Regions from separate parts of the Sporacetigenium mesophilum DSM 16796 genome, predicted to be linked through region 4. Evidence: riboswitches for the same ligand, from Rfam matches in the RefSeq annotation. Region 4 holds a riboswitch; each other region holds the start of a gene.
What was found. Region 4 has a riboswitch for thiamine pyrophosphate ahead of BS62_RS14710 (thiamine-binding protein). Riboswitches for the same ligand answer to the same signal wherever they lie in the genome.

Region 1: linked by a shared signal. The riboswitch ahead of thiW (energy coupling factor transporter S component ThiW) and the one ahead of BS62_RS14710 (thiamine-binding protein) in region 4 are both predicted to bind thiamine pyrophosphate.
Region 2: linked by a shared signal. The riboswitch ahead of thiD (bifunctional hydroxymethylpyrimidine kinase/phosphomethylpyrimidine kinase) and the one ahead of BS62_RS14710 (thiamine-binding protein) in region 4 are both predicted to bind thiamine pyrophosphate.
Region 3: linked by a shared signal. The riboswitch ahead of tenA (thiaminase II) and the one ahead of BS62_RS14710 (thiamine-binding protein) in region 4 are both predicted to bind thiamine pyrophosphate.

What each region holds. Positions count from the first base shown of each region.
Region 1 covers NZ_JCANUR010000001.1:368,201-371,417, reverse strand. Annotated here, with positions in the region: gene hutG (formimidoylglutamase) at 1-751, opposite strand, end outside; gene BS62_RS01830 (DUF3892 domain-containing protein) at 893-1,126, opposite strand; gene thiW (energy coupling factor transporter S component ThiW) at 1,203-1,703, opposite strand; TPP riboswitch at 1,789-1,899, opposite strand; gene BS62_RS01820 (spore coat protein) at 2,041-2,499, shown strand; gene BS62_RS01815 (superoxide dismutase family protein) at 2,706-3,200, shown strand.
Region 2 covers NZ_JCANUR010000009.1:79,984-83,200, forward strand. Annotated here, with positions in the region: gene thiM (hydroxyethylthiazole kinase) at 1-662, opposite strand, end outside; gene thiD (bifunctional hydroxymethylpyrimidine kinase/phosphomethylpyrimidine kinase) at 655-1,464, opposite strand; TPP riboswitch at 1,536-1,646, opposite strand; gene BS62_RS08980 (DUF2278 family protein) at 1,677-2,504, opposite strand; gene BS62_RS08985 (zinc-ribbon domain-containing protein) at 2,595-2,759, opposite strand; gene BS62_RS08990 (acyl-[acyl-carrier-protein] thioesterase) at 3,031-3,217, shown strand, end outside.
Region 3 covers NZ_JCANUR010000013.1:25,142-28,358, reverse strand. Annotated here, with positions in the region: gene BS62_RS10760 (ABC transporter ATP-binding protein) at 1-560, opposite strand, end outside; gene tenA (thiaminase II) at 561-1,229, opposite strand; TPP riboswitch at 1,319-1,418, opposite strand; gene BS62_RS10750 (hypothetical protein) at 1,600-1,758, shown strand; gene BS62_RS10745 (ABC transporter permease) at 1,820-2,566, opposite strand; gene BS62_RS10740 (ABC transporter ATP-binding protein) at 2,566-3,217, opposite strand, start outside.
Region 4 covers NZ_JCANUR010000031.1:5,037-8,253, forward strand. Annotated here, with positions in the region: gene BS62_RS14700 (patatin-like phospholipase family protein) at 1-263, shown strand, start outside; gene BS62_RS14705 (TatD family hydrolase) at 278-1,039, shown strand; TPP riboswitch at 1,094-1,199, shown strand; gene BS62_RS14710 (thiamine-binding protein) at 1,274-1,564, shown strand; gene BS62_RS14715 (ABC transporter permease) at 1,539-2,306, shown strand; gene BS62_RS14720 (ABC transporter substrate-binding protein) at 2,311-3,217, shown strand, end outside.

The DNA.
Region 1 (3,217 bases), on a different contig from region 4:
GCTCTTTTGATTTCATAAAATCATCTATTTTATCTATTACATTCCAATGTCCGCTATCTGCAATATCCTTTGCCCATATATATTTAACTCCCAGCTTGTCTGCTGTTTTGAATAACTCAACTGTATTCCCACGTTTTTGTATTCCAACGCAAAGATAAGAATAATCTATATCTTTATATTTGCATATATCTGCTATTTGTCTAAACATTGTTCCTGATGTTCCACCATTTGGATATGGTCTTAAATCAAAATGGGCATCAAAATTTATTATTCCTATATTAGGCTTTTCATTAGTTTTTAACAAATGATTTAATAATCCGTTATAATGTCCAAAGGCAACTTCATGGCCCCCACCTAAAACAATTGGAAAAAGATTTAAACTTAAAATCTTTTCTATAGCTTTTGAAAGTAATTCTTGAGCTTCTTCTAAGGTGCAATCTTCACAGAATATATTTCCTGCATCAAAAAGTTTAACATCTTTTGAAAACCAGCAAGGCAGATTAACTAATTCCCTTCTAATACTTAAAGGGCCATTAGCAGCTCCTACTCTACCTTGATTTCTCATAACCCCTTCATCACAGCAAAATCCTATAAATGCAAAGCCTAGTTTACCATCGTATGGGATTAACTTTTCTCTTAAGTCGATATTTTTAACCCATTGATGCCATCTAAATGCATCAAAATTACTTTCACTATCTACTCTACCTTTCCAAACTTCATCTTCTGTTATCTTATAGTTTGAGCTAAACATGGTATCCTCCCGTTTTATGTTATGCTAAGATGCTTAGTATATTTTTTATGAATATTATCTATCATTAATAGTAGTTTAATTTTATATATTTTTCAATAATAAAAAAATACCACATTGAGTAAATGTGGTATTTTAGGATAACTATTCAAATGTTGGAATATTATCTAGATTATCGCTTTTGTCTTCATTTGGATTGCTTCTTAAATACTCTCTTCCATTTCTAGCCTTACCTACATTTACACCCTCTATACGATGATCCTTGGCCATCATTATAGCATCCTCTATTGCATATACATTTCCATCTTGTAGCATAACATCAGTTATGTCTCCTTGATTATTTTTTCTAACTTTCACTATCTTTGTTTTATCATTCATGGTAACATCTCCCTTATACTTATTTATATTTAGTATTAGAAGATATTTTATTATTATTCTATTTTTTATAACTATATTAAATCTTAGCGTTTTCTCTTATATCAACACTTTTTGTAATTTTAAAATATTTAATAATAAAGTAAGCAATTAAACTTCCACCTATAGTACTTATTAAAAATGGAGTTACGAAAAATAATGCAGCGACTTCTTTACCTAATACAAATTTGGCTATTGGAAATGCTAATAATCCTCCAAGTATCCCTGTTCCAAATATTTCTCCAAATACAGCAAAATTCACTTTTTTTGTTTTTGCATATAGTATCCCAGCTAAAAATACTCCAACCATACTTCCTGGAAAAGCCATTAGAGATCCTGTTCCCAACACATTTCTAAGTAACGAAGTGCAAAATGCTATAGCAACCCCATACCAAGGTCCTAATATTACAGCACTTAATACATTTATAGTATGCTGAACAGGAAAACACTTAGCTGCTCCTACAGGTATAAAAATAAGATTACTTCCTATTACCCCTAATGCTATCAAAAGTGCAGATAAAGTTAATTTTTTTGTTTTCATTTGTTAAATCTCTCCCTTCAAAATTTTCAAATAAAAAAACACAAACCCATAGGATTTGTGTTTAAATTAGCACATTATATAATAATATCCATCAACAACAACTTCCTACGCTGGCATTACCCAGTTCAGGTTATTAGGGTCAAAGAATTAAGGTTCTTACTCTCAGTTGGCCTATCCAACACCCCTGTGTTATATTTATTTAATTTTATAAAGTAATTATACCATAATATCTTAGAAAATATATATATAATCTTTATAAATTGATAATTTTAGTAAATATAATTTTTATAATATGCCGATACTATATATAAGTATATTTACATAGGAGGTTTTTTGTATGGCACTTACTAATAAAGAAAAAAGTTTACTTTTAGATAATTTAAATGCTGAGTATTTATGTATAAGAAAATATGAACAATACTCTGCAATGGCTTCTTGCCCAAAATTAAAGCAAACATTTAAAAATCTTGCTCAAAAAGAACAACAACATGCTACTACACTAACAAATATATTAACTTCAAATGGTGAAAACCCTCAAAGTATATTTGCAAGCTATAATAGCCCTCAAGGCGATTTATCAAACATGCAAGCTAGTCTAGGAATTACAGATGCACAACTTCTAGATGATGCTTTAAGTACTGAAAAACACGTTTCAGGTTCTTATAATAATGCTGTTTTAGAATCAGTTGATGCACAAATAAGACAACAACTACAACATATACAACAAGAAGAGCAAAATCATGCAGAAACATTATTTAACGAAATGAAATCAAGAGGATTCTACAATCCATCTTAAATAAAAAAGGAGCCATAGTTTAGTCTATGGCTCCTTTTTTATTTAACAATCCAATTTTTATTATTCAAAGCTATATATACTTTAATTTTTACATTCCTTTTTACTCATAATTCCAGTTCTAATTTGTCCTAAATTAAGTAACACAATAATTATGACAAGCATATTATTATTATGAGTAACTATTTATAAAAGGATGTGTATAAATTATGTTAGCTTATGCTCTTTTAAATGGTGGGCCTTTGGCTCCGAATCTAAAAGGTAATGTGTATTTTATGGATGTACAAGGAGGGGTTCAGGTTTGCGTTTGGGTAACTGGTTTGCCAGAATATAAACCTGGAACAAATGGCGATCTTCCAATAGGACCACACGGTTTTCATCTTCATGAAAATGGAACTTGTGAAATAGGAGATCCTAACGACCCTTTCACAAGTGCTGGTGGTCACTGGAATCCAAATAATCAACTTCATGGAAATCATGCAGGAGACTTCCCTACTTTATATTCAAATAATGGAGTTGCAATGATGTGCTTCTTCACTAATAAATTTAAGGTTCAAGATGTTATAGGAAAAGCTGTTATTATCCATCAAAGCCCAGATGATAACAAAAGTCAACCTGCTGGAAATGCCGGTAAGAGACTTGCTTGTGGAGTTATTGTTGAAGGAGCCACACCTCCTCAACAACAGAACAGAGTTTATTATTAATGCAAAAAACCGCAGTA
Region 2 (3,217 bases), on a different contig from region 4:
ATAATAGTTGTACCTAAAACTGCTGCATCAAAACTGTTTATAGAAGCTCCTAGGCATGAACCAATTAGTGACGTTGACATACATCCAGTCCCTGTTATTTCACTTAAAAGCGATGTACCATTTTTACAATATGCTTTTTTATTTCCATCTGTAATAAAATCAACTGCCCCACTAGCACATAATATTACATTCTTTGTTAGAGAATATTCTATTACTCTTTTCTCATCAAGTGAAGCTCCAAGTTCTGCATCTACACCTCTTCCCCCATCTATTCCAACTAATGTCATTATCTCTGAGTAGTTTCCTCTAATAACTGAGAATTTCACCTCATTTATTAGTTTTGTATTTACTTCCAATCTATATTTAGTTGCCCCTATTCCTACAGGGTCTAATATTACAGGTATTCCTAATTCATTTGCCTTTTTTCCTGCTTTTATCATAGCTTCAAAAGTTTCATTAGTTATTGTTCCTGTATTTATAACTAAAGCACTACTTATAGATACTATGCCTTCTACATCCTTTATTTCATTAGACATAACAGGTGCTGCTCCAATTGCCAATGTCATATTAGCACAACCATTTACTGTTACTACATTTGTAATGTGATGAACCAATGGCTTTCTTTCTTTTATTAAACTCAATCCCTTTGTTAAATTATTCATTACTATCAACCCCCCAATATTTATAAAAATGATGAATAGGATTATTTCCTTTACCTACTTTATAAGAATTAGCTATACCCTTATTTACATACTTTTTTGCATTTTCTATAGATTTAGAAATAGATTGTCCTTTTGCTAAATTTGAAGCAATAGCTGATGATAAGCTACATCCTGTTCCATGGGTAGATGTTGTATTTATCCAATCCATTTCAAACATCTCCCCATTTGATAAAACGTCTACTGACTTTACATTTTCTCCATCTTTTATTGGAAAATGCCCACCTTTTAATAAAACGTAACACTTATACTTTTTATGTAATTCATATGATGCTGACTTCATATCGTCAAAAGTTTTAATTTTTCTATTTAATAAAACTTCAGCTTCACTAATATTCGGCGTTATAATTGTAGCTAGTGAAAATAATTTAGATTTTAAAGAATCTATTTGATTTTGCTGTAATAAAGTATGTCCTGTTGTTGAGACCATAACTGGGTCTAATATAATATTCTTAGGCTTGTACTTTATTAATGCATCACTTATTACATTCATAATATCAATATCTGATACCATCCCTATTTTTACAGATTGTATATCTAAATCTGAAAATACAGCTTCAAGTTGTGATTTAACTATACTTGATGGAATTGGATAAACATCATATACCCCCGTAGTGTTTTGAGCTGTAATAGCTGTTATAACACTTGATCCATAAACTCCATTTGCAGCAAAACTTTTTAGATCTGCTTGTATACCTGCCCCTCCACTACTGTCGCTACCTGCTATTGTCAATACAGTTTTCATATTCTTCCCTCCAAATTCTAAAAATAAAAAAAAGCATAAATCCCAGTATGGAATTTATGCCTGTATACGAATATAAGATCACATAGCTTCCCTCCGCTGGCATTATCCAGATCAGGTTAAGGGTCAAAGATTTTATAGGATCTTTATCTCAGCTGGCCTACCCAGCACCCCTAGCAATACTATTAAATTTTATTTCATTCTAACATAATGATTTAATTTTGACAACACCCATCAATATTATTAGTTTTTATACATTGGCTTTCAAATCTAGTAAAAATAGCACTCCATCTATTTTCTAACTTAAAATGAATTAAAACTCCACCATCTTGATAAACCCCATTATCTGATAAATGCTTACTTTCTTTATTACCTTGATTCATATGAATATTATGCATCCCTTCTGGTCCATATTGACTTAAACGTCTAAGTTTTATTTTTCTTTCTTTATCGTTATCTGGTAATATGGCATCTTCAGAATCTACAGGGTAGACATCTCCGTATATATATATATCAGCATCTTTTTGTCTACATTCCGTAATATATTTATGTATATTTTCATTTAATTCGTTAGTATCTGAAAAACCTTTAAATTCATTCATCTCAAATAAATTACTTCTAATATAATCTAATGAAATTTTGCTTTTTTTATTTTCATTTTCCTCATAGTCAAATACTTTTATACCATAATCTAAGTTAGACAAAGCTTCTAATGAAAACTTTTTATTATCTTTTATTATTAGATTTTCTTTTATAATACAAAGTGTTCTATTTATATTTTTTTCCTTTGATTTGGCACTTCCACGCGACATAATACTAATTTTAATATTAATTTCTCTATCTTCAAATTTAAATTCTTTATTTTTTATGTTAACTTTTTCTGCTTTAATTTTAAAATGATAATGGCATCCCTTTTTTATATCTTTAAATCTGCAGACTATATTATCCTTTAATACTTGACCTTTCTTATCTGTAGTTTCACAACATATATTACCAATAGTACGTCCCTTTGATTTACATATAGAATATACAGGAATAGGCATAAGATTTCTCCTTTAATATGTTTTATTCAAATATATTCTTTACAAAAAAACAAAACCCTATGAGAATGAATTCTCATAGGGTTTATATAACTATCTTCTGAAGTTATTGTTTTTTTGTTGTTTTCTTGCTGCTCTACACTCAGGACATCTTTGTGGTTCATTTTCGAATCCTTTTTCTTGGTAGAAAGCTTGCTCTCCTTCAGTGAAAAGGAAATCTTTTCCACAATCTTTACAACTTAAAGTTTTATCTGCCATTTTAACATTCCTCCTTCTTTAGAATTAAGATTTAAAAACTGATTAACAAATACTCTAGAAAGAGGAAGTTGTTTTCAATTCAAATCCAGTAATAGTAATTACGAGAATTACTGACTTTATGAGAATATCATATTTAAATAGCTTATACAATAGATAATAAAAAAATATAAATCTTGACATATACCTTTGTTTATAGACATAAATATGGTGTAAAATGTATTTATTGGAGTTTATATTCAGTAAATTTATATATATATAAGGAGACATTAAAGTGAGCGATTTATCAAAATTAATTAAAAAATATAAAATTACTTTTAATGATATTGATTTTAGAAAAAAGATTAAATTAAGTACTATTTTTAATTATTTTCAAGAAATAGGAGATTTACATTCTCAAAAAACAGGTGGCTCTACTACTCTTCTCCAACAAGAATATGGTTTAACATGGGTTTTGACAC
Region 3 (3,217 bases), on a different contig from region 4:
GTTATCATAAATACAGTATTTCTTTGTTTTTGACAAAGGTCAAGTAGCCATGATTGCATCTTTCTTCTAGTTAGTGCATCTAGTGATGAAAATGGCTCATCTAACAAAAGTATTGAAGGATTATTTACTGTAGCTCTTAAAAATGATGCTCTTTGTCTCATACCACCTGATAATTCATGGGGATATAATTTTTCAGTACCTTTAAGTCCAAAGTCTTCAAAATATGTAACTGCTATTTTTCTAGCTTCTTTCTTTTTATAACCATTTAACTCAAGCCCCACTGTTATATTGTCTAGGATATTTCTCCAAGGCATTAATGAATCTTTTTGAGGCATATATCCTATAATGTTTTTGTTATTTTCATTATATATTTGTACACTACCCCTTTGTGGTTTTAGTAGTCCTAAAATCAGCCTAAAAAGAGTACTTTTTCCTGTACCACTAGGTGCAATAATTGTAATAAACTCATTTTTATCTATGCTAAAGGATAAATCATCAATAATAACTTTTTCTGAATCCTTGTATCTAAAATATAAATTGTTAATCTCTAATGCCTTCATCTAAATAACCCAACTTTCTTTTTTATAACATCCATCCCAAAACATATATTCATATTTTGAAGAAAGGATGAATAGATCTTCTAGTTTTTGAAGTTGTCTTTCTGGAAGTCCTTCAGCAAGTCTGTCCATTAATTTTATACACCAATCATTTTGCTTATTGTATTCTTCATCTGCATATGTAAGTATCCATTCTTTATAAAGTGGATGCTCTAATGCTTTTTTGTCTTTAGCTAAAGTTTTACCAATAAAGGCATAACTCCACATGCAAGGAAGCAATACCGCTACTAATTCAGCTAATGATCCTTGGTTAGATACCTGAAGCATAAACTTAGTGTATGATAAGTTACTTGCATTTGGCTTTGTATCTTCAAGTTCTTCTTTAGTAATTCCAAACTTCTTTGCAAATTCAACATGTGCATCCATCTCAATATTCACTATAGCATTTGCACATTTTGAAAAAGCTTGCATGTCTTCTAAAGTATCTGATTTAACCATCCCTAATGCGAAAATTTTTATGTAATCTATTAAATAAACATAGTCTTGCTTAACATAAAAACTAAACTTATCATCTTCTAATGTACCTTGACTCAGCTCTTTAAGAAAAGGATGCTCCAGGTATGATTCCCAAATAGGTTTAGCTTTTGAAAATAATCTTTGTGAAAATTGCATAAAAAAACTCCTTCCAAAGGTATTTGATATACCATCGAAAGGAGTTTATAATCCATTAATCATAAATCTAAAAAGCTAGATTTAACTTATGTATTATACTATAACTTCCCTTCGCTGGCATTATCCAGTGCAGGTTCAAAGGGTCTGAATAAATTCATCTCAGCCATAAGGGCTCCCCTAGTACGCATCTTGATTTTATACTTTTTTAATTTTTTTGTCAATATATAATAAATTATGTATAAATTAAAGACAAAGTAAGTATTACATATATAACTAAATATAGTCTTCATAGTTAAATAATAACTAGATTTTTAAGCTATTTATATAGACATAATAATACTGTATAAAATAATAAATAAGGAGTGATATTATGTTTAAAATGTCTAATTTAAAACCCGAAGAATTAAAAGAAGTAAAAAAAGCAGAACAACAATTACAAGATAAATTAGGAAAAGATGTTGCGTTAATTGCTTGGAAAGATAAAGATAAAAATGATATTAGAGATAATAATAAACAAGGACTTGTTTAAATAATTAAATTTTATTGATGACTTATTAATATTATTTTAAGGAGCTAATTTTTATATAAAACTAGCTCCTTAACTGACATCTTTCATTGTAAAAACTTTTATATGCTAAGTAAGTTGCTATTAAAGTTGATATAGATGATGACGATACTATCATAAATGTAACCATAATTTGAAATTTAACTGCTATTATAGGAGATACCCCACCTAAGATTAACCCTGTCATCATGCCCGGAAGAGAAACTATTCCTAATGTTTTGGCTGAGTCTATAGTTGGTGTTATGGCAACCTTAATACACTCTCTTAATATATCTTTAGAAGCCTCTTTAACGGATGCACCTAAGGATAGTTTAGTTTCAACCTCTGCTCTTCTTAGATTAAAGGAAGTATTTAAATTCTTGTAACTTAATCCAATAGCTACCATGGAATTACTAATTATCATTCCTGATATAGGTATTATTTCATTAGGTTTAAAATTTATAACCCCTGAAAAAACCAAAATATATATAGTTATAATTGAACCTATAAATATTGAAATAAATGATATACCAAATACATTTTTTATATCTTTACCTCGCTTTACAATATTTAGCGATGCATTTACACACATAATCAATATTAAAATCATTATAACTATTGGGTTGTCCATTCCAAAAATTATGTCAAGTATATATCCAACAGCGACTAATTGAATTACCGCTCTTATTACACTTATAATTATTTCACTTTCTAATCCTAATTTCTCCTTGTATGATATTGCTATAGGTATAAACATAAGACAAGATGCTACTATTAAAGATGTTGTACTCATTATACTATTTCCTCCACTTTGCTGATTCGTCCCTCTGATATAACCATTCTTTTATTAAAAATAGATTTGCTTTGCTCTTCGCTATGGGTTATCCATAATACTGTAACACCACTTTGATTAAGTTCTTTTATATATTCTTCAACTTTGGCTTCATTTTCTTTATCCAAAGATGCAGTAGCTTCATCTAATAATAAGATCTCAGGAGTATATATCAAGTTTCTTATAATTGCAATTCTTTGCATTTCTCCACCAGATAGTGAATTTATATTTTTTTCTAAATAACTTTCATTTAAATTAAATTTATCTAAAAGTAGGACTAATCTACTTTTATCTACTTTTTTGTTTCTAATTTTAAATGGAAATTCTAAATTATCATATACGGTCTCACCAAATAAGTGTGGAGTTTGAACACAGTAGCTAATAGATTTTCTTAATTCTATTGGATTATAACTTGTATAACATTTTTCTTTAAAATAAATATTTCCACTTGTTATAGGTATCAAATCTGCACATATTTTTAACAATGTACTTTTTCCACTTCCTGATTTACCAACTATAGATATACAATCACCCTTATTTACATCTAATGATATTCCTTTTAAAACTTCTGTATTACCGGAGTTATAAGTAACTTCTTTTATGCTAAGTATT
Region 4 (3,217 bases):
TTGTAGAATTTTTGAAGAAAAAAAACTTACCTTATACAATACATGGAAAATCTTATTGGCTTAGAGATTTTGCTTATGAAAAAATGCCAACATATGATAAGATAAAATCAGAATGTTACAAAAAACAAAGAATAGTAAAAGATAATGCAAGAATAAGCAGAAAAGACTATCATGAATTAGACGGTATTAGACCTGCTATTTATATAAAAAAATTTGAAAGATGTATAGGGAAAGGAAGTATATACGACCCTTACATATTATAAAATAAGGGGGATTTATGTATATAGATGCTCACAATCATTTAGAACTTTATGAAGATAAAATTACAGAGGCTGTAGATTGTATAAACAAAAACAATATATTGACTTTAGCTTGTTCGATGGATATACAAAGTTATATAAAAAATAAAGAAATATCTAAGAAAAGTAATTTAATAATACCAACCTTTGGAATACATCCAAACAATGCAAATAACTACGTTAATTCTTTAGAAAAACTAGATGAGTATATTATAGAAACTCCGATTATAGGGGAAATAGGCCTTGATTTTCACTGGGTTGAGGATAAAGATACTTATCCTAATCAAATAAAGGTGTTTGAGTATTTTTTAAAAAAGGCAAAAGAGTATGATAAGGTTATAAATGTACATACAAAAGGTGCAGAAGAAAAAGTTTTAAATTTACTAAAAAAATACGATGTAGGGAATAATACTATAATTCACTGGTATAGCGGGGATATAAGTTACTTAAAGAAGCTCATAAATATGGGATGTTATTTTACTGTAAGTGTAGATATCCCATATTCAAATTTAACTCAAGAAATAGTTAAATATATACCTATAGATAAGCTACTTGCAGAAACCGATGGTCCTACAGCATTGGAGTGGGTTAATGGAAAATACGCAATGCCTAGTTATATAAAAAATGTCTATAATGACATTTCCAAAGTAAAAAACATAGATGAAAATGAATTGAAAATACAAATAAAAAGCAATTTTGTAAAATTAGTCAAAGATTTACAAATAACGCCTTTATTATAATGAACACTTAATGTATAATAAAAATTAGAAAACATTTTATAACAAAAATTTACAAAAGTATATCGGGGGAGTCGGTTAACCGTCTGAGAGGAGATTTAAAATCTCGACCCTTGAACCTGAATTGGGTAATGCCAACGGAGGGAGATAAAAATTTGCTAAATTAAGTAAGTTTAAGTCTTATCCAAAGTTGGATAAGACTTTTTTGTTGATAAAAACTAAGAAGAGGTGACTTAAATGGTAATAGCAGATATAACAGTTATGCCACTAATACCAGCTATTAGTGAAGAAGAAGTTTATAAAGTAGTAGATGTAGCAATTGATTATACTAGAAACAGTGGACTTGAACATGAAATAGGGGCTATGAGTACTACTGTACAAGGAGAATTTGATGAAGTATTTGATCTTATAAAAAAAGTTCACAAAATACCTTTTGATTTAGGAATAGAAAGAGTTATAACAATGGCTAGAATAGACGAAAAAGTTGGTGGGCTTACAATAAATGAAAAACTTAAAAATCATAGATAAAACTAAAGATAATATACTTCCTGTAATTTTTATACTAACTATTATTGTTATTTGGCAATTTGTTGTAGAGTTTAAAAATATTCCTCAGTACTTAGTTCCTACGCCTTTAGATATTATAGAAGTTTTTCAAGAAGATTTTGATACTCTGAAATATCATACTTTAGTAACTATTTATGAAGGGGTAGTCGGATTTATATTTGCTGTAATATTTGCATTTTTACTTGGGATAATTATGGACTTTTTTAAGATAGTTAGAAGATGCTTGTATCCCATACTTGTAATATCTCAAACTGTACCAACAATTACAATAGCTCCATTACTTATAATATGGTTTGGGTTTGGGTTATTACCTAAGATAATAGTAGTTACTATAACTTGTTTTTTCCCTATAGTTATAAATTTTGTAGATGGACTAGAAAAAATAGACCAAGACTACATAAACTTATTTAAGACTATGAAAGCTAATAAATGGCAAATATTTTCGCATCTTAAACTTCCAATGGCTATGAATAATTTCTTCTCTGGAATAAAAATATCTGTAACCTATATGATTATGGCTGCAACTATTGGAGAATGGCTAGGAGGAGATAAGGGATTAGGAGTTTATATGGTAAGGGCAAAAAGCGCTTATGCCTTGGACAAAGTATTTGCATCAACTATTATAGTTGTATTTATTAGTATAATGTTTGTTTTATTAGCAGAATTTCTCAAAAAAATATTCGTATATTGGAATAAGGAGTGATCATATGTTTAACAAAAAAATAATATCAATATTAGCTACAACAGTATTAACTGCATCTCTTTTATCAGGATGTACAGGTAAAGATAATAAAGAAGCTTCAGATTTAGAAAAGGTTAAGGTAGTATTGGATTGGACTCCAAATACTAATCACACAGGGTTATATGTTGCATTAGAAGAAGGATATTATAAAGAAAAAGGGTTAGATGTTGAAATAGTACAACCTGCAGAAAGTACAGCACCTGTACTTGTAGCTACTAATAAAGCTGACTTTGCTATAAGTTATCAAGAGGAAGTTACATATGCAAAAACCTCAGAAGACCCACTACCTATAAAAGCTATAGCAGCTGTAATTCAACATAATACTTCGGGATTTGCTTCTCCTAAAGATAAGAACATTGTTTCTCCAAAGGATTTTGAAGGAAAATCATATGGAGGATGGGGATCTCCTTCTGAAGAAGCAGTTTTAAAAGCTGTTATGGAAAAAGAAGGATCAGACTATTCTAAGTTAAAGCTTGTAAATATGGGTAATGATGATTTCTTTACTGCAACAAAAAAACATATAGATATGGCATGGATATTTGAAGGTTGGACAGGAATAGAAGCTAAATTAAAGGGTCAAGAAATAAACTATATACCAGTTAAAGACTTAGATCCAGCTCTTGACTATTACACTCCTGTTATTGTTTCTAGTGAAGATAACATAAAAAATAATCCAGAAATGGTTAAAAAGTTTTTAGATGCTACATCTAAAGGATATAACTATTCTATAGAAAATCCAGAAGAAAGTGCTAAAATATTACTTAAACATGCTCCAGAATTAGATGAAAACCTTGTAATTGAAAGTCAAAAGTTCTTGGCTGATAAATATACAGATGATGCTCCAAGATGGGGAGAAATGAAAGATAGTGTAT